DNA from 3 places in the Kluyvera sp. 142486 genome. Region 3 is predicted to be linked to each of the others. Evidence: predicted binding sites of a transcription regulator. Region 3 holds the regulator's gene; each other region holds the start of a gene.
What was found. The regulator CRP, encoded in region 3, controls carbon source genes, mostly activating them, when cyclic AMP is high. The targets are predictions, from matches to a motif close to ATGTGANNNNNNTCACAT.
Positions count from the first base shown of each region.

Region 1: bhsA (multiple stress resistance protein BhsA) is a predicted target of CRP. The motif match lies at 1,642-1,659, and genes of this name have one in related genera.
Region 2: cdd (cytidine deaminase) is a predicted target of CRP. The motif match lies at 1,950-1,967, and genes of this name have one in related genera.

Region 1 is NZ_JBKHUI010000001.1:344,566-351,581, reverse strand. It holds gene ACLGE8_RS01755 (glycine zipper 2TM domain-containing protein) at 253-789, shown strand; gene ACLGE8_RS01750 (TetR/AcrR family transcriptional regulator) at 846-1,484, opposite strand; gene bhsA (multiple stress resistance protein BhsA) at 1,730-1,987, shown strand; gene ACLGE8_RS01740 (L,D-transpeptidase family protein) at 2,076-3,035, opposite strand; gene ACLGE8_RS01735 (TonB-dependent siderophore receptor) at 3,169-5,247, opposite strand; gene ACLGE8_RS01730 (ABC transporter ATP-binding protein) at 5,763-6,587, shown strand; gene ACLGE8_RS01725 (FecCD family ABC transporter permease) at 6,587-7,016, shown strand, end outside.
Region 2 is NZ_JBKHUI010000005.1:126,501-133,516, reverse strand. It holds gene sanA (outer membrane permeability protein SanA) at 96-815, opposite strand; gene cdd (cytidine deaminase) at 1,005-1,889, opposite strand; gene ACLGE8_RS07895 (CidB/LrgB family autolysis modulator) at 2,019-2,714, opposite strand; gene ACLGE8_RS07890 (CidA/LrgA family protein) at 2,714-3,112, opposite strand; gene ACLGE8_RS07885 (LysR substrate-binding domain-containing protein) at 3,236-4,159, opposite strand; gene ACLGE8_RS07880 (MFS transporter) at 4,329-5,687, shown strand; gene gtdA (gentisate 1,2-dioxygenase) at 5,699-6,727, shown strand; gene ACLGE8_RS07870 (fumarylacetoacetate hydrolase family protein) at 6,742-7,016, shown strand, end outside.
Region 3 is NZ_JBKHUI010000003.1:47,846-54,861, reverse strand. It holds gene ACLGE8_RS04435 (aspartate aminotransferase family protein) at 1-860, shown strand, start outside; gene ACLGE8_RS04430 (YccS/YhfK family putative transporter) at 853-2,928, opposite strand; gene crp (cAMP-activated global transcriptional regulator CRP) at 2,983-3,615, opposite strand; gene ACLGE8_RS04420 (OsmC family protein) at 3,920-4,324, shown strand; gene ACLGE8_RS04415 (phosphoribulokinase) at 4,426-5,289, opposite strand; gene ACLGE8_RS04410 (YheU family protein) at 5,356-5,574, opposite strand; gene ACLGE8_RS04405 (hydrolase) at 5,571-6,593, opposite strand; gene mdcA (malonate decarboxylase subunit alpha) at 6,842-7,016, shown strand, end outside.

The DNA.
Region 1 (7,016 bases), on a different contig from region 3:
TGTTCCCGGCCTGCACGTTATGACACCTGTAGGCCGGATAAGTCGTTTACGTCGCCATCCGGCAGGTGCTCGCATCTCGCCTGATGGTGCTGCGCTTATCAGGCCTACAAGAGTTAGCTGCACTTTCATCCTCAGAATCCTCCGAAACACCCATATCCCCACATAAAATCCTGCTTTTGAGTTTTTGTCTGATAGGCACTGCTAACGATCGGTTGCACAATTGTTAGCAATAGCAACAAAGGAGGATCTCCCGTGAATAAATCAATGTTGGCGGGTATAGGTATTGGCGTTGCCGCCGCGCTTGGGGTTGCCGCTGTAGCGAGTATGAATGTTTTCGACCGTGGCCCGCAGTATGCGCAGGTCATTTCCGCTACGCCTATCAAGGAAACCGTCAAAAATCCGCGTCAGGAGTGCCGCAACGTCGCAGTGACGCATCGTCGTCCGGTACAGGATGAAAACCGTATCGCTGGTTCTGTGCTGGGTGCGGTGGCAGGCGGCGTAATTGGTCATCAGTTTGGTGGCGGGCACGGCAAAAGCGTTGCTACCGTGGTCGGTGCATTAGGCGGCGGTTATGCCGGTAACCAGGTGCAGGGTGCGATGCAGAATAATGACACCTACACCACCAACGAGCAGCGCTGTAAAACGGTGTATGACAAATCCGAAAAGACGCTCGGCTATGATGTGACCTACAAAATTGGCGATCAGCAGGGAAAAATCCGTATGGATAAACAGCCTGGTAGCCAGATCCCGCTGGACAGCAACGGCCAGCTGGTACTGAATAAAGCCTAAAATAGCAGGTAGTCAGTTGTTCGCCCCGCCATCACTCAGATGGCGGGGCGTTTTTTTTATGACGGGGCGATCATCTGCGGCCAGAGTTGCAGCGTGGTGTTGGTTATCTGCATCAGGGTATCAAAGCTGGCCCCTTCGCGGGCGCTGATGGACATGCCCTGCAGAATACAGCTCAAGAACAACGCCAGCTCGGTGACATTTTTCTCCGCCGGGATTTCCCCTCGTGATTGACGCAGCGAAAGGAACTGATTCAGCGTCTGCTCCTGTACCGCATGGCGAGACTTAATGGTCTTCGCAATCTCTTTCGATGACGCCGCCAGCGCCGCCGAGGTGTTGATCATAAAACAGCCCGCCGGCGTATCCTTACTGGTAAAGCAGGTGGCTACCGCGGTGAAGTAGTTGCGTAGCGCTTCTACTACCGGCTGCTCATCGCAGAACAAGCAGGCTTCATTTTTGGAGGCAAAGTGCGTGATGTAGTGATCGAGAACGGCACGGAACAGCCCCTCTTTATTCACAAACTCGGCATACAGCGTCGGCGCTTTTGCACCCGTAGCTTCGACGAGGTCGGAGAGGGATGTTGCTTCGTAGCCATATTGCCAGAATAGCGTCATCGCTTTATCAAGCGCCGCTTCCCGGTCGAATACTTTAGGTCGACCGCGGCCTTTTTTCGCGCAACTTTGCGTGTCAGTTGTCATCGTGCCGCCTACCTTAGTCGGTGTTTAGTGAACGCTCATTATAAAAATAATCCCCAACAGGGGCTAGCGCTTCGTGAGAAAAAATAAAAAGAACATATTTATATGAAAAATATATGAATCTTCATTAAATAAACGATCGTTATAAAAATACGTTGACGTGTGACCTGGATCTCATTATGATTATCTTATCGATCGTTAAGTTAATAACATCTAACCTACAAAAATCATCTGCAAAGGTAAAAATCATGAAAACCGTAAAAACTCTGGCCATCGCAGCCGTACTGAGCTCCCTATCATTCGCAAGCTTTGCTGCCGTTGAAGTGCAGTCTACTCCGGCAGACCAGCATAAAGTCGGCAGCATCTCCGCTTCCGCAGGCCCTAACCTGGCGTCTCTGGAACAAGAACTGGCTCAGAAAGCAGATGACATGGGCGCGAAATCGTTCCGTATCACTTCTGTAAGCGGTCCAAACAACCTGCACGGCACCGCAGTTATCTATAAATAAGCGTTAAAACCCTCATAATGCTGATGTCACTGCCATAAAAAAGGCCCTGAGCGCATCCCGCTCAGGGCCTTTTTCTTTAATGGTTCTGCTACATATTTTGCTGTGCGATGTCGTGGTGACGGGTGACATCAACCGGCATCCCGGAGCGTACGTCCATCACTTTGTTCATCAGCGCCGCGTCGGTATTTGCATTCTGGCTGAACGCCTGCATGCTGGCGTTTAACACGATAGGCAACGTCTGCGGATCGTCATCAATATGTTCGGACAGCGGCTGGTGAACCTCCACCAGGCGTACGCCGTTTGGCTCGACCGACGCTTTGATTGGCGTGTTGATGATGGTCACTTTGGTGCCCGGCGTCACCTGGTCAAACAGCGCTTTGATATCGCCGTCGCGCAGACGAATACAGCCGGAACTAACGCGCATACCGATACCAAAATCGGCGTTGGTGCCGTGCAGCAGATACACGCCGCCGTACGCCGCGAGGCGAATGGCGTGGTGGCCCATAGGGTTATCTGGCCCGGCTGGCATCACCGCAGGTAGATCGATCCCCTGGGCTTTGTAGCGGGCGCGGATATTGGCCGTTGGCGTCCAGGTTGGGTTGGCGCGTTTATCGGAGACGGTGGTGACCATGGTTGGCGTCACCGTGGTGCCGCCTAACTGACCGATACCGATAGGGTAGACGGTGACCGTATTTTTACCCGGCGGGTAATAGTAGAGACGCAGTTCGGCCAGATTCAGCACGATGCCTTCGCGCGGTACGTCCGGCAGCAGCGTTTGCAGCGGAATGGTCAGTACGCTACCGGCGCGGGGCACGTAAGGGTCAACCCCTGGGTTAGCCTGAAGCAGTGCGAGGAAACCGACGTTGTATTTTTTGGCGATAGACTCCAGCGAACCGCCGTTATTCTCGACGACGTGGAAACGGTTTTCGCCGACCAGACGGCTGCCGGGCGGCGGTAGCGGCCAGCTGTTGGCGCTTACGGGCAGCGCAACGCTGGCGACGAGAAGTAATCCCAGTAGCCAGCGTGAAAGTTGCAGAGTTTGTTTCATTACTCTAATCCCTCAAAGTCACAATATGTTGCTTAAAAGTTAAAGCGACTATTATGCGGAAGGGAACTGTAGGGAAGTACTAAGGGTTTGAAAGAGTATGTAAAGGCGGCCCCGCAAGTGGGGCCGCTGGCGGTTAGAAGGACATTTTTACCGTGAACTGCACTTCGCGCGGGTCGCCAATTTGGTTGCCCAGGTTGTTGCTGGCGATAGACGAGGTGTAGTAGGTCTTATCGAACAGGTTTTTGACGTTCAGTTGCAGCGTGACTGGATACTGCAGCTTCATCTTATAGGCCGCAAAGACATCGGCCACTGCGTAGCCCGGCAGGTAGTAATCCGCGCCGTTGGTGCCTGAACGACGACTCAGGGCGTGGCCGCCGCCGCCTAGGGTCAGTGTGTTGCTGTCATAGACGTTATTAATGTCATAGGTCAGGAACAGTGAGCCGGTATGGCGAGGGACGTTTGGCAGCGGTTTACCAGCATAATCAGGGTCATCAAGCACCTTCGCATCGGTATAACCGTAGCTGGCAATCACGTTCAGGTTGTCAGTCAGCGAGCCCGCCACATCCACTTCAATCCCGCGTGAACGCACTTTCCCCGCCGTTTTAGCGTAGGTTTCGTCACCGATGGTCTCGGTATACAGCACGTTGCGTTTATGAATATCGAAGAAGGTGATATTCGACGTTACGCCGTTGAACAGATCAAACTTGGCGCCCATTTCATACGCCGTTGACTCTTCCGGCGGCAGGTCGCCGATGTAGCTAGCAATGGAGGACTGCGGCATAAACGACTGCGCCACGTTACCGAACAGCGAGACGTTTGGCGTCAGCTTATAAACCATCCCGAACTTCGGCGTCAGCTTCTCATCCTGACTATCGGTGTTGGCATTAAACGGGCGGCCTTTACCCGCATACTGGGTGTAATACTGGTAGCGTGCCCCGGCGACGGCAATCCATTTATCGGTCAGGTACAGCGCGTCCTGCACGTAGGTGGCATAGGTTTCCTGCTGAATGCGCTGGTCGCTGTCGGCCGCAGAAACGCTGGTGCATTTACTCAGCGAACCGTAAACCGGGTCATAAATGTTAAAGCCATTTTTGACGTTTTTGCAGCGAATCATATCGGTACGCAGCAGGTCATAATTCTCGTAGGCAATACCGGTGAGCATTTCGTTATAGAAGCCACCAATGACGACGTTGCCCTGTAAATCTGCGCGCGTGGAGTGCATACGCTGGGTAGAGCCCTGGGTTGCGTCGACGCGTCGGGTCAGGTTGCCGGTCTTCGCATCATAAGCCATCACGCGCGCCTGGTTATCGCTGTACATGTCCTGGCTAAAGCTGTAGTCGAAGCGCGCGGTCCACTGGCTGTTCAGGCGGTATTCCGCATTAAGCTGCGCCAGATCGGAATTACCGTCGGTAATATTGAATGGTTCGTCAAAACGCTCTTTGCTCGAAACGTTCACCGCATGCCCGGTATCAAGGTCGAAAATGGTGCCACGGTCGAACGGGGTATTGTAGTTACGGTGTGACCAGGAGAGGTTTACCGTAGCATCGTTGCCAAACCATGTCAGGGAAGGGGCAATAAAGCTGCTGCGCTCTTTGCCGAAGTTGCGCCAGTAATCTTCGTTCTGGTATTCACCAATCAGGCGATACGCCAGACGGGTGCCTTCAATGGGACCGGTCACGTCGATTTGCCCGGTGCCGCCGCCAAAGCTGCTGGAGGTGGCGGAAATATCGCCGGAGAAGGTGCGTTCCGGGCGCTTGGTGACGACGTTAATCAGGCCTCCCGGGTCCAGAATCCCGTACAAAGTAGAGGCCGGGCCTTTCAACACTTCCACGCGAGAGGTCGCGGCGTTAAAGCTGCGCGGCAGCACGGTGCGCAGGCCGTTGGTCATGATCGAACCGTCGCGGTTAGCGCCAAAGCCACGACGGGTAAAGGCGTCCTGGGTGCCGCCCAGGGTGTTGGTTTGCACCACGTTGGCGACGTTATACAGCGCCTCGTCAAGCGAAGTGGCGTGCTGGTCCTCCAGCACTTTGTCACTCACCGTGTTGACCACCTGCGGAATATCGAGCAGCGGCATGGAGGTGAGGGTGGCGGTGGAGCTGCTGATGGGCTGATACCCTTCGGTAACCGTCTGATCTGCCTGCGCGGTGCCTACAACCGTCATCGCTTCTTCTTTTTTCGCGCTATCGCCGCTCGGGGTATTTTCTGCCGCCATCAGCGAAGGAGAGCCGACCGCCCCCAGAAAAACCAGTGAAAAAAGTGCGCGTCCGGATTTTCCCGTGAACGTCGGGAATAACTGTGTCATCTCTCTGTTTCCCATAAAAAAACTGCCGAAGGATGGCAGTCAAAATTGATAAAAATCATTGCCCTGAAAAGCCAAAATTACCCATTCACACCAAGCCAGGATGTTCAGGATATGTAATTGAGAATCATTCAAACATGCAAAAATGTAGTAGTAAATCCAATCGGCAATAAATTTATCGGCGACTCAAAATGAGCCGAAATACGAGGTTGTAAAACAGAGGTGTTATTCATAATTTATTGAATGTAATTATGTTTATTGGTTTTTATTAGGTGTGAAAATCGCGCTTCGTAACCTATTCCTTATGAAATGAAGTGGTAATGTAGCGCTATTGACTACTACATTACGGCATTGCATGATCAAAAGAGAATGAGATTTATTTAAAGTGCAGAACGATACCACGTCGTTGCGGCCGGAGAGAAAGAAACATGCCACAGCGGCAACAAAATGCCCCTCAGGAACGCGGGATAGTGCTGGAGTCCCTTTGCGCCGGCTACGGCAACCAGCGCATCGTTGATAACATCAACCTGACCATCCCCGTCGGCAAGATGACGGTGCTGGCGGGCGCCAACGGTTCCGGTAAATCCACCTTACTCAACACCATGGCGCGGATGCTCAAACCGCTGGGCGGCTGCGTGCGCCTGGATGGCCACGATATTCACCAACAGCCAACGAAACAGGTGGCGCGCCAGCTCGGCCTGCTGCCACAGTCACCGTTGACGCCGGAAGGGCTGACCGTCTTTGAACTGGTTTCGCGCGGGCGTTACCCGTGGCAGGGGCTGATTCGCCAATGGTCGGCGGACGATGAACAGGCGGTAGAGACGGCGCTGCGCCTGACCGGCACGTTAGAATTTGCGCATCTGCCGGTCGACAGCCTCTCTGGCGGCCAGCGCCAGCGCTGCTGGATTGCCATGGCGCTGGCGCAGCAAACCGCCACCATTCTGCTGGATGAACCCACTACCTGGCTTGATTTACGCTATCAGGTGGAGATCCTCGAACTGCTCCAGCAACTCACCCGTGAGCATGGGCGCACCGTAGTGACCGTGCTGCATGACCTCAATTTCGCGGTGAACTACGCCGATACGCTGATTTTTATGAAACAGGGGAAGATTGCCAGCATCGTGGACGACAGCGCGCCCTGTACCGCAGAGGTCATCAAACAGGTTTTCGACGTTGACGTACATATGTTGCCTAACCCGCAAACCGGTAAGCCGCTGTTTATGCCGTTTTGCGCCCGTCCGGAGTCTGCCTGATGGCGACTCAGAGCCTGATCCAACGGCCAAAAACGGTTCGCCCGCTGTGGGCACTGCTGCTGGTTAGCAGCCTGCTGTGCCTTGGTGCGATTATTCATCTCGGGCTTGGCGCACGCGCCATTGCCCCCGGCGTGGTGGTTGACGCGCTGCTGCACTTCGACCCGCGCAATTTTGACCACCGCATTATCATCAACCTGCGCCTGACGCGGCTGCTGGCGGCGCTGTTGACCGGCGCGGCGCTGGGGGCGGCGGGGCTACTGCTGCAAACGGTGATCCGCAACCCGCTGGGCGAACCGCATATTCTCGGCCTTAACGCCGGGGCGACGCTGGCGGTGGTGGTCTGCTCTGCAGCGGGGATCTCCTATGGTGCGAGCCGTCCGCTGGCGGCGGCTTTAGGGGCAGCGGCACTCTTCGGGCTGGTGATGTTGC
Region 2 (7,016 bases), on a different contig from region 3:
GGATCGCAAGAATACATAAGATGCAAATAGGAATTATTAGTGAATGGGAACCCATTAGCTAATTTAATGACAAGAATGATGGCATTCAGAATGGCCTAGTTTGCTTTCTTCTTCTGCAACTCCAGCAGCTGCTCTGGCGTCACCGCCGGATACCCTTGTGCGCCTTCCGGTACTTCCTGCTGGGCAGGAATTGGGATCAGCGGGCCTAAGAAACGCGGCTCGCGCTTGAAGAGGTAAAGATCGGCCAGCGCGCCGAAGCGGGCGCCGAACTCGCGCAGGCGAACGCTCCACATATCTTTCGGCGACGGCACGGCGTAGCACTGCGCCTGAATGCCCATATGCAGGGCGATAAACAACGCTCGCTCGCAGTGGAAACGCTGGGTGATGATGATGAAATCGTTGGTGTCGAACACTTTGCGGGTGCGCACGATGGAGTCGAGCGTGCGGAAACCGGCGTAGTCGAGCACGATGTCGGCAGGCTCGACGCCGGCTTTGATCAGATCGCGACGCATGGTCATCGGTTCGTTATAGCTTTGCAGCGCGTTATCGCCGCTCAGCAGCAGGTAGTTAACCTTGCCGCTGTTGTAGGCGTTCAGCGCGCCCTGAATGCGGTAACGATAGTACTGGTTGATCACGCCGGTGCGATAATACTTGGCGGTGCCGAGCACCACGCCAACCTGGCGGTAGGGGAGATCCTGCAGTTCATCGTAGATATAGGGGGCGGTTTTCCAGCTCATCCAACGGTCAAGACCCAGCACGGTCAACAGCAGCAGGCCGCAGAGGACTAACAGGCTGTATAACACACGCTTTAACATGAACTTGACTCAATAGTGGACGAGGGAGACATCAGGCTACTTTACCCGCCGGGCAAGAGCAAGAAACCATCGTTTAATTGCGGGGAAATTAACCGGTGCGTTGTCATTTGTAGGCCGGATAAGGCAGCGCCGCCATCCGGCATCGTGCGCCGAACTGCCTGATGGCGCTGCGCTTATCAGACCTACAGATTAGGCAAGCAGTACGCGATCGATATTGTGGCAGCCCAGCGCTTTCAGCGTGGCGGCGGTGGCATCCCACTGAATCAGCGGCGCATCGGCGCGTTCGGCCAGAATAGCGCGCTGAATATCCGGGTAGTCGTAACCGTTCAGGCTCAGCAGGTTCAGGGCACCCTGCAGCGGTGGCAGCGTTGGGTTGAACGCTGCGTTTTCCGCATAGCTGCCGCTGAAAATAGTACCGTCACGCAGTTCCAGCGCCACGCCGGAAGGCGCTTTACTGTACGGGGTGTGGCTATGGTTAGCGGCCTGAATCGCGGCCTGTGCCAGCGCATCGCCCTCGAGCGGATAACCGTGATCCTGCTCGTCCATCAGCAGGGTTTTGATATCGAGATCTTTTGGCCCGAACGCGTCCGGCAGGTAGTCCTGCAGCGTATGCGGCTGACGGCCCGGCAGGTTGATACGCAGCGCCAGCCCGCTGTTCAGTTCATTCATAAACTGACGGCAGTGGCCGCACGGCGTGTAGTTAACGGTAATGGCCTGCAGGGATTTTTCGCCGCGCAGCCAGGCATGGCTGATGGCGCTCTGCTCCGCGTGCACGGTCTGCTGCATAGTAGCGCCGAGGAATTCCATGTTGCCGCCAAAGTACCAGGTGCCGCTCACGCCGCGGGCGATAGCGCCGACGTTAAAGTGAGACAGGTCAGCACGGGCGCAGGCTGCCGCCAGCGGCAGGAGCGCAAAAGCGAGCGCGTCTTCGTCCAGCCCCGTCGCCGTTTTAAGCGAAGAGACCTGCTCGGCGCTCAGCAGAGCAGGGAAGTGCGGATCGGCTAGCAGGGGAGCGATAGCGGTCTGCAGATCTGCCGCCAGTTGCGAAAAAGCAGATTGAAAACGTGGATGCATGGCGTTGTGCCTCATAACAATGTAATGGGATCGTAGTGTACGGGGCGTAAGCGCCCCGATTAGTGATCAACATCTCATTGTTAATGCAACGTGTGTAACATCAATTAAAAATGTGTGATTTGTCTCGTTTTATCCCACTACCGACAGAATAATCGGGAACAGGAACGGCGCAATCAGCGAGGTAATGATGCCGCAGATAACCAACGCCAGCGAACTAAACGCCCCTTCCTGATAATCCATCTCAGCGCAGCGTGCAGTGCCCAGGGCGTGTGAGGCGGTCCCCATCGATAGCCCGCGCGAGGCTTTGGTGGTAATCCGCATCAGGTTCAGCAGGGTATGACCAAACACCGCACCGAGAATACCAACATAAATGACGCACACGGCGCTAATCGCCGGAATACCGCCGATGCTGCCGCTCACTGCCATCGCAATCGGCGTGGTCACCGATTTCGGCATAATAGAAGCGGCGATTTGTGGTGATGCACCCATCATCAGCGCCACCGATGTTCCGGTGATCATCGCCACCGCGCTACCGACAAAGCAGATAGTGATGATGGATTTCCAGCGCGCACGGATCTGGTGCAGCTGTTCATACAGCGGGTAGGCCAGGGCGACCACCGCAGGCTGCAGCAGGTCGTTCAGCACTTCGCTGCCTTTAAAGTAGTGATCGTACGGAATATCGGTCAGCAGCAGGAACGGAATAATCACCACCATCGACACCAGCAGCGGATTAAGCAGCGGCATTTTAAAGCGCGCGCCAAGCCAACGGGCGGCGAAAAAGACAACTAAAGTCAGCGGCAAAGACCACCAGATATAGTGCAGCATTATTTATCCGCTCCCTCACGACCAACTACTTTACGCTCACCGTGTACCAGATGAGAGCTCCAGCTCACCACCACCAGCACCACCAGCGTACTGATGGTGCAGGAGACGACCACCGGGCCAAACTGTGCGCTCAGCAGCGAGAAGTACTGCATCACGCCGACGCCAATCGGCACGAACAGCAGCGCCATATAACGGATAAGGATGTAGCAGCCGGGGTTGACCCACTTCGCGGGCAGGATTTGCAGCGCCAGCAGCACAAACATAATAAGCATGCCGATAATGCTGCCGGGAATGGTAATCGGCAGCAGCGACGAAATAAAAATACCGGCATACAGACAGGCGTAAATCAGCACGAATGCACGCAGGTATTGCCAGATTAAATTCAGCGATTTGAGCATGGGATTCACCTTTGGTGGAATGCATTCATCATACAATTAAAGCCTGAAATGTGCTACCGATCACATCATGAAATCTGAGCATACCTGATATAGATAAGACGAACATCGGGCATCTGTCCTGAGTTATCCCTCTATTTGTACCGGATGCGACAAATAATAGAGAAACCGACTTAGCGCCAGGGTTGGAATGCTCGATTTGCGCCAGAAAACGCCGACGCTGCCTTTTTGCTCGACGCGCGGCAGCGCCAGAATGGCGAGCTGGCCCTGGCTCTGGTATCGCTCCGCCAGCCGCAGCGACAGAATCGAGATCATATCGCTGCTTTGCAGCAGGTTAACGCTGACGTTCATCGAGGCCGACTCAATGGTGTTTTCCGGCAGCATGACGCCGTTTTCTACCAGCGCGTTGTCGATGCTTTGACGAATGGGCGTGCCGTTAGGCCAGACTATCCAGCGCCACGATGACAGATCCTCCCACGACAGGCGGTTGCGATGGGCGAGGGGGTGGTCGGTTCGCGCCACGAAGCAGACCGGCTCGGTGTAGAGCACCTCATAGTTCAGCGGCAACTCCAGCGCCCGGCCGCCGATGCGGCCCACCACCACGTCCACCACGCCGGACTGCAAATCCTGCAACAGTGGCGTCATCACCTTCTCTTCTATATTCAGGTGCAGCGTTGGCATTTCAGCCAGCAGCGGGAAAATGGCCTGAGAGACGCAGTCGGTCGCCACCGGCGAGCAGCCAATTTTTAGGCTGCCCACGAGGCCGCCCTGCTTAAAACGCTCCATCTCAAACTGCGAGCGTTCAATGTCGTTAATCAGCCGCTGGGCGTGCTGAAGCAGTAGCTTGCCGCCTTCGGACACGCGGAGCCCTTTGCTATGGCGCTCAAAAAGCGTAATCCCCACCTCCTCTTCAAACTGGGTTAACCATTTCGACAGCGCGGGCTGGGTGATGTGCATCATCTTTGCGACCTGAGTCAGGTTTCCCTGCTCGCCAAGTGCCACCAGCATTTTCAGATGGTGGAGCTTTAGCTTCTGCGTCCAATCGGCCATTAGATATAACCTCCAGGTTATGGATAGGCATGAAATGCCATTGTACAACTCATTTCACATATCACAAGATAGCAACATAAAAGCAAAAAAATAAACATCTTACCCTAAGCCGTTCTGGCGAAAGCGTGAACGGATACGTGGATAACCTGCATATACCGAGGCCCTCCCTATGACGCAACGACGTGAACTACAGGCACTCATCGATGTCGCTCCGATCGGCAAGATGCAGTGGCGCGTCATCATCTGCTGTTTCCTGGTGGTGATGATGGACGGTTTTGATACCGCGGCGATTGGCTTTATCGCCCCGGCCATTCGTGACCACTGGCAGTTAACCGCAGGCGATTTGGCGCCGTTGTTTGGCGCAGGTCTGCTGGGTTTAACCGCAGGCGCCCTGCTGTGCGGCCCGCTCTCTGACCGACTCGGGCGCAAACGCGTTATTGAGTGGTGCGTGGCGCTGTTCGGCCTTTTCAGCCTGCTCTCGGCGTTCTCGCCAAATCTGGAAGCGTTGATCATCCTGCGCTTCTTAACCGGCCTCGGCCTTGGCGGCGCGATGCCCAATACCATCACCATGACCTCCGAATACCTGCCGGCCCGCCGTCGCGGCGCGCTGGTTACTTTGATGTTCTGCGGCTTTACCCTCGGCTCGGCGCTGGGCGGGATCGTCAGCGCGCAACTGGTGCCGGTGATTGGCTGGCACGGCATTCTGGTGCTGGGCGGCGTACTGCCTATCGTGCTGTTCTTCGCGTTGCTGGCCGTTTTGCCGGAATCCCCACGCTGGCTGGTGCGTCGTCAGCGTCCGCAGGCGGAAATTCGCCGCACCGTTAGCGCCATGACCGGCGAGCGCTATGACGACGCCGAGTTCTGGCTCGATGAACCGGCGGCGACCAAAAAAGGCAGCATCAGCCAGCTGTTCAGCGGGCGTCAGCTCACCATTACCCTGATGCTATGGGTGGTGTTCTTTATGAGCCTGCTGATCATCTATTTACTCTCTAGCTGGATGCCGACGCTATTGAACCATCGCGGTATCGATCTCCAGCACGCTTCGTGGGTGACGGCAGCATTCCAGGTGGGCGGTACGTTAGGCGCGCTGATGCTCGGCGTGTTAATGGATAAATTCAACCCGTTCTGGGTGCTGGCGGTGAGCTATGCGCTGGGCGCGGCGTGCATTGTGATGATTGGCCTGAGTGAAAACGGCCTGTGGATGATGGCGCTGGCGATTTTCGGCACCGGCATCGGCATCAGCGGCTCGCAGGTTGGGCTGAACGCCCTGACCGCCACGCTTTACCCGACCCAGAGCCGCGCCACCGGCGTGAGCTGGTCAAACGCTATCGGCCGCTGTGGCGCGATTGTCGGCTCCGTTTCCGGCGGCGTGATGATGGCGATGAACTTCTCATTCGACACCCTGTTCTTTGTGATTGCCGTACCGGCCGCCATTAGCGCTGTAGTGCTAACGCTCCTGACGCTGGTGGTACGCCAATCTTCCCGAGTACCCGAATCGCCGCCTGTGATGGGCGCGGTGAAAAGTTAAGGAGAATAATAATGACCTCGGACGTAAAACACGATCGCCAACAGTTCTACCAGCATATTTCCGGGCAAAACCTGACGCCGTTGTGGGAATCGTTGCATCACCTGGTGCCAAAAACGCCGAACGCCAACTGCGCCCCGGCCTACTGGAACTACCAGGAAATTCGCCCGCTGCTGCTGGAAAGCGGCACGCTGATTGGCGCGAAAGAGGCGGTACGCCGCGTGCTGGTGCTGGAAAACCCCGGCCTGCGCGGCCACTCATCGATTACTTCGTCGCTGTACGCGGGCCTGCAGCTGATCATGCCGGGCGAGGTGGCACCAAGCCATCGCCATAACCAGTCGGCGCTGCGCTTTGTGGTGGAAGGCCACGGTGCGTTTACCGCCGTTGACGGCGAACGTACCCAGATGAGCCCCGGTGACTTTATCCTCACCCCGCAGTGGCGCTGGCACGACCACGGTAACCCGGGCGACGAACCGGTTATCTGGCTTGATGGCCTCGACCTGCCGCTGGTGAACTACCTCGGCTGCGGCTTCGCCGAAGATTACCCGCAAGAGCAGCAGCCGGTCACCCGTAAAGAGGGCGACTACCTGCCGCGCTACGCCGCCAACATGCTGCCACTGCGCCATCAGGTGGGTAACTCATCGCCGATTTTCAACTACCGCTATGACCGCAGCCGTGAAGCGCTGCATGACCTGATGCGCATGGGCGATGCCGACGAGTGGGATGGCTACAAGATGCGCTACGTCAACCCGGTGACCGGCGGTTACCCAATGCCGTCAATGGGGGCGTTCCTGCAGCTGTTGCCGAAAGGCTTCCAGACGCGTCAGGCGAGCACCACCGACAGCACCATCTACCACGTGGTGGAAGGCAGCGGTGAGGTGACCATCGGCGAGCAGACCTTCAGCTTTAAAGCGAAAGATATTTTTGTCGTGCCGACCTGGCACAGCGTGTCCTTTAACACGCCAGAAGAGACCGTGCTATTCAGTTTCTCGGATAGACCCGTCCAGGAAACCCTGGGCCTGTTCCGCGAAGCGCGCTATTAATCAGGAGAAGAAAGATGAGCAAATACGTATTCGAACCCCAGGCACCGGTTGCCGTACCGGTTGTTGGCAGCGATGAGAAATTCCCGGTACGCCGCGTGTACTGCGTGGGCCGTAACTATGCCGCCCACGCCCGTGAGATGGGTTTTGACCCGGATCGCGAGCCGCCATTCTTCTTCTGCAAACCGGCGGATGCCGTGGTTCCCGTTGCCGCAGGCGAAACCCTGAACCTCGCTTACCCGGCCCAGACTGACAACTATCACTATGAAATTGAGCTGGTGGTCGCCATTGG
Region 3 (7,016 bases):
GCTACTACGCCTCTACCCGTCATAGCCCGTACAAAACTAAAATCATCGCTTTCCATAATGCCTTCCACGGCCGTTCGCTGTTTACCGTCTCCGTTGGCGGGCAGCCGAAGTACTCCGACGGCTTTGGCCCGAAACCCGCCGATATCGTCCACGTACCGTTTAACGACCTGCATGCGGTGGAAGCGGTAATCGATGATCATACCTGCGCCATCGTAGTTGAGCCGATTCAGGGCGAAGGTGGCGTGCTGGCGGCGACCCCTGAGTTCTTACAGGGCCTGCGCGCGCTGTGCGATAAGCATCAGGCGCTGCTGGTATTTGATGAAGTGCAAAGCGGCATGGGGCGTACCGGCTCGCTGTTTGCCTATATGCACTATGGCGTGACGCCAGATATTCTCACCAGCGCCAAAGCGTTGGGCGGTGGCTTCCCGGTGAGCGCGATGCTGACCACCAATGAGATTGCCAGCGCGTTCCACGTCGGCTCACACGGCTCCACCTACGGCGGTAACCCGCTGGCCTGCGCGGTAGCCGGTGCGGCATTCGATATTATCAACACCCCGGAAGTGCTGAACGGCGTGAACGCCAAGCGCGAGCGCTTTGTGCAGCATCTGCAGCACATCAACGCGAAGTACGATGTCTTTAGCGACGTGCGCGGTATGGGTCTGCTGATTGGCGCGGCGCTGAACGAGAAATATAAAGGCCGGGCGCGTGATTTCCTCTACGCAGCGGCGGACGTTGGCGTGATGGTTCTGAACGCAGGGCCGGACGTGATGCGCTTTGCGCCATCGCTGGTGGTGGAAGAGGTGGATATCGACGAAGGGATGCAGCGCTTCGCTCAGGCGGTCGCTAAAATCGTTAGCTAGTCCGTCGTTTTAACCAGCCTCCATGACGGGGGCGCTGCCGCCAGGCCACCGACGAGATGGTGTGCATAGTGCTCAGATGCCCCAGAATACGCTGAAGATGCTGTTCCATGGTGCTTAACGGCCCGTGGGACAGCGCATCCGGCGACTCCATAATATTCACCTCACCGCTGCTTCCCGCTTCATCGTACTCCAGACGCTGCTGACAGCGCTGAAGGGCAACCTCACAGGACTCCAGATACTGCTGCGCAAGGTCCGGCGTCAGCATGTTGTGCTCGCGCGCCAGCGTAGTCATGGCGTTGATGTGCTCGACGATAAACTGACTATGGGTGACCCACAGCTTCATGTCTTCCAGATAGCGCGGGTTGAAGCCCGGCTCCTGCATGGCCTGATTCAGCGTGTTGAAGAGCGTGTTGTGTGCCTGGTTGACGCGCATCCGCTGGTAGGCAAGCTTTGGTGCCTGCGGGTCGGGGCTCAGGATAAGACGAATAGCTTCCTGGTCGGCCTCCAGCGCCGCCTGGGCATTTTGCCGCAGCTGGCCGCTCTGCCACTGCGGCCACAGCCAGATCATGCCGCCAAAGGCAATCAGGCAGCCGATGATGGTATCGATAAAGCGCGCGACGATAAACTGCTCGCCGTTCAGCGTCAGAATTTGCAGGGTATATACCGCGGTGATGGTAAAGCCAACGGTGGCCCAGCCGTAGTGACGACGGATAATCAGGTAGCTCCCCAGCGTGACGATCAGCATGCCCGTTAACGCCAGCCCTTCTGAGGTGTGGAAGTGCAGAACCACGGCGGCAATTACTAACCCCGCCAGCGTACCTGCCGCGCGGTGGAAAATACGTACGCGGGTCGCGCCATAGCCGTTTTGCGTGACCAGTAGCACCGTCATCAGGATCCAGTAAGGCTTTGGCAGATGCAGCGCGGCACCCATCAGGCTGGCGATGCTGAGCATCACGCTGAGCCGGGCGGCATTACGCAGCGCCGGGGATTTCAGCGACAGGTAGTTTTTAAGCGCCGGGAGCAGAGGCAGGCGGCGCTCTTTATCGGCCATCAGGTTGCGCGGGTAGAGTGGGCGCTGGGAGCGCAGCACGCGGGCGATGCGGCTAAAGTGCCAGGCGCAGAACTGGCCGACCGGGTTGTCCGGGTGCTGGTCGGCAATTTTTTCCAGCGCGCCAATCTGCTTATCCATGTTGAAGCGAGTCGGGTAGCGGTGATAAAGGATGTCATCCGCCAGCACGCGCAGACGCGCGGCGACGGTCTGCGCATTCCAGCGGATCACCGCTTCGGCGTGGCTGCGTTCAACCAGCTTTTGCACCTCTTCCGGTTGGTGCAGGCTGACGGAGATGTGCTCCTGTAAATCGAGCCCCACCTGGAAGGCGCGCAGCAGGCGCTTGTAATCGTTATGCTGATTCGCCGCAAGCATGTGCAACTGCTGGTAGCACTGGGAGATCAGATCCACCACTTTTTGCTGGCGAGTCAGCAACGGCGGTAGCGCGGTGCTCGGGTCGGTGTGCTGCGTCAGCAGGCTATATTTCGCTTCACAGTATTCGGCGAGCTGGCGATAGAGCAGGCTCAGCGATTCCCGCAGCGGCTGTTCGCGCCACATCCAGAACCACCACCAGTTAAACAGCCCGTACCACAGCGTGCCTAGCGCGTAGAGCAGCAACGGCTCCCAGATGGGCATATTACCCGCCAGGCTTAGCGTAAAGATGGAGGCAATTAGCGAGGCGGGCAGTAGCCGCCCGTGTAGCGCGCTGATTTCTGCCGTGACGCCAAGTAGCAGCGCCAGCCCGGTGAGAATCAACGGTAAGGGAATATCGTCCGCCAGCAGCAGTTGCACGGCAAGGCTACAGCCGGCAAACAGGCAGCCGCCGATAATCAGGCGCTTAAAGAAGCGTTTATGCGGCGTGTCGAGGCCAGCGATATTGCAGCAGGCGGGCACTAAGGAGAACAGCAAACCTTGCTGGAGGTGGCCGAGAAGCAGCCCGATGGCAACCGGCAGGCATAACACCAGCGTTTGCCGCAGTGCATAGTTGACTTCCGGGTGGTAAATCAGCCTGCGCCACATAGGGGGAAAACAAAAATGGCGTATTGCTTTCACAATACGCCATTTTGGGCCGGATTAGCGGGTACCGTAAACGACAATGGTTTTGCCGTGAGCGGAGATCAGGTTCTGATCTTCCAGCATTTTCAGAATACGGCCCACGGTTTCGCGGGAGCAGCCAACGATCTGACCGATTTCCTGACGGGTGATTTTGATCTGCATACCGTCTGGGTGGGTCATGGCATCAGGCTGTTTTGCCAGGTTCAGCAGGGTCTGTGCGATACGACCGGTAACGTCCAGGAAGGCCAGGTTACCGACTTTTTCGGAAGTGACCTGCAGACGACGCGCCATCTGAGAAGAGAGACGCATCAGAATGTCCGGGTTAACCTGGATCAGCTGACGGAATTTTTTATAAGAGATTTCAGCAACTTCACAAGCGGTTTTTGCTCGTACCCATGCGCTGCGTTCCTGGCCTTCTTCGAACAGGCCCAGCTCGCCGATAAAATCGCCCTGGTTAAGGTAAGAGAGGATCATCTCTTTGCCTTCTTCATCCTTGATGAGTACGGCCACGGAGCCTTTTACGATGTAATACAGCGTCTCTGCTTTTTCACCCTGGTGAATCAGCGTGCTCTTCGATGGGTACTTATGAATATGGCAATGAGACAAGAACCATTCGAGAGTAGGGTCTGTTTGCGGTTTGCCAAGCACCATGCGCGGTTATCCTCTGTTATAAGCTCTTCCCAGCGGCAAAAACATTGCAGCCACTGGTTGCAATAGTATCCTTCCCGTTACCTGGGAAGTCGGCTGTCGAATCAGGTCGCAGCCTGTAATGTGATGTCCTCTGCATACATGCAGTACGTTTATGTATTACCGTAGCATCCCGACTGTTTTAGCATAGCTTTTGCCGTGTGTCTCCTGGTGTCTCGCTTCAGCATGACGCCGATCGCCTTCCATTGCGAGAATTGTTATGTGCGCGTAATCTGAGAAGAAAATTGCAACCTGGGAGTTAAATATTATGCAAGCGCGTGTGAAATGGGTTGAGGGGTTAACCTTCCTCGGTGAGTCAGCTTCAGGCCACCAAATTTTGATGGACGGCAACTCTGGCGATAAAGCGCCAAGCCCAATGGAAGTGGTGCTGATGGCCGCCGGTGGTTGCAGCGCGATTGACGTTGTCTCCATCCTGCAAAAAGGTCGCAATAACGTGACCGACTGCGAAGTGAAGCTCACCTCCGAGCGTCGTGAAGAAGCTCCGCGTCTGTTTACGCACATCAACCTGCACTTTATTGTCACCGGTAAAGAGTTGAAGGATGCTGCGGTATCGCGTGCGGTCGATCTCTCTGCTGAGAAATACTGCTCGGTGGCGCTGATGCTCGAAAAAGCGGTGAACATCACCCACTCTTACGAAGTGATCGAAGGCTGATTACATGCCAGACGTAGCCCGGCCGAACGTAGTGACGCCGGGGCTATTCCCGGAGTCGGTGCTAGCGCACCTCGTCCGGGCTACCTGGCTTGGTCTTGATGCTAGTTTCTGCCTTCCATCAGCCGCTGCACCAGCGGCATCATGATTAATTCCATCGCCAGCCCCATCTTCCCGCCGGGAACGACCAGCGTATTCATATGCGAGATAAATGACCCCTGCAACATGGCCAGTAGCCACGGGTAGTCGATGTGGTCGAGATTACGGAAGTGAATCACCACAAAACTCTCGTCCAGTGACGGAATGCTTTTCGCCGCAAACGGGTTAGAGGTGTCGACCGTCGGCACGCGCTGGAAGTTGATATGGGTGCGGGAGAACTGCGGGGTAATGAAGTTGATATAGTCTTCCATCGACCTCACCACCGAATCCATCACCGCCTCGCGGGAGTGGCCACGCTCGCTGGTGTCGCGGATCATCTTCTGGATCCACTCCAGGTTAACAATCGGTACTACGCCAACCAGCAGGTCAACATGGCGAGCCACGTCGTGCTGCGGGGTGACGACGCCGCCGTGCAACCCTTCATAAAACAGCACATCGGTCGGTTCTGGCAGCGGCTGCCACGGCGTAAATGTGCCGGGCACCTGGTTCCACGGTACGGCTTCGTCGTAGGTATGCAGGTATTTACGCGATTTCCCTTGCCCGTTCAGGCCGTAGTCGCGAAAGGTCTGTTCCAGCAGGCCAAAGTCGTTGGCATCCGGGCCGAAGTAGCTGATATGGCGGCCAAGGTCACGGGCCTTGCGAATCGCCATATCCATTTCAGGGCGGGTATAGCGGTGAAAGCTGTCGCCTTCGACTTCTGCCGCGCGCAGGTTGAGTTGAGCAAAGATTTTACGAAACGCGAGGCTGGTGGTGGTGGTTCCCGCTCCGCTGGAGCCGGTAACGGCAATGACCGGATGTTTGGCTGACATGCGAATAACTCCCTGAACAGACGACAACGGAAGCGGGGTAAAACGCTTCCTGTCGTTAGAGTATAGTTAACCGCGAAATTGGTTACGGGGCATGATGTTGACGGTCTCGTGAAGCTCAGACCAGACCAGCACCGCTTCGCCTGTTTGTAGCTGGTGTTTGACGTCGGCGACCTTTTGCGCAAGTGAACGTTCATATTCACCATAATCAGTGCCTTCGCGCAAGACAAAGCTTTCAATCAGATTATCCAGGGTCTCCGGGTCGATATCCTGCCAGGGAATCATCATGCTTTCGCTCCTAGCCACGGCATCAGCCAGGCGGGGATGCGCTTTTCCAGCCACATTTCCGGGTGGCGCAGGGTGCCGCCAATAAACCCGACGTGGCCGCCGTATTCGGTGAGTTGATAAACGACGTTATCCGGCAGCTCTTCCTGGGCAGGAATAGAGTGATGGTCCATAAACGGATCGTCTTTGGAATGGATGATCAGCGTCGGCTTGGTAATTTTGCTTAAGATAGGCATTGCGCTGCATTGACGGTAGTAATCAATAGCGTCAGCGAAGCCGTGGATCTTCGAGGTGATCGAATCGTCGAATTCACGGATGCGACGCATACTTTTCAACTGACGCAGATCCACCGGCAGCGAGCCAGGGTAGGCTTTGAGCTTACGCGCGGCGTTACCTTTCAACAGGTTCAGCAGATAGCGCTGATAGACCCGTGAGAAGCCTTTATCCATATGGTAGCTGCAGGCTTCCAGCATAAACGGCGCGGAGACAATCACTGCCGCATCGATCGGCACGTCATCACCTTCTTTTGCCAGCAGGCAGGCCAGCATATTGCCGCCAAGCGAGTAGCCGACCGCTGCCGTCGGCGCTTTACCGTATTCACGCTGTAGCCAGTTCAGGAACCAGGTGCCGTCTTCCGTTTCACCTGAGTGATAAATACGGTTCAGGCGGTTCGGCTCGCCGCTGCAACCGCGAAAATGCATCACCACGCCCAGCCAGCCTTGCGCTTTCGCCGCGTTAATCAGGCCATGCGCGTATGGGCTATGCAGGCTGCCCTCCAGGCCATGAAACACCACCAGACGAGGCTTATGCAGCGCACCCGCCGGGTCTTCACTCCACGCTAAATCGACGAAGTCGCCGTCCGGCAGCTCAAGGCGTTGCCAGTGCGGGGTGAATTGCAGTTTGCGACGAAGCAGGCGTGGCAGCATGGTCTGAAGATGACGATTGCTGATACCGCGCATGGGGACGAAGTCCGCGCTGCCTGGGGTGTCGATACTGAGATCGTGGTGGGTTGTTTCAGTCATAACTCGGCGATGTTTACCTGGAATCTGCGCCTACTATACCGTCACTTTGCCATCGTGTTTATGAAAATGAGGCATCGATAGTCGTTTTTATCCCGTCAGGATCTGATCCTAATCACAATTTGTTACTTCAATTATTACTCTCAGGCTAATGATTCTCTCCTACGCTTAATTGATGACTTTCTCGCCAGGGTGCACAATCTTTTCAGTGTTAAGCAATCAAAATGATTAGCTGAATCAGGAGGTTAATAATGTTATCTGGGCAAACACCAGCACGCGTCTGGAACACACGTCGCACCGAAAAACAGCGACGTCTGGCTTCCGTACCGGTGCAGGGTAAGGTTCTGCCGACCGCAGACCTGACCGCAATGCTGGAAAAACTGATCGCGCCGGGTGACCGCGTGGTATTAGAAGGGAATAACCAAA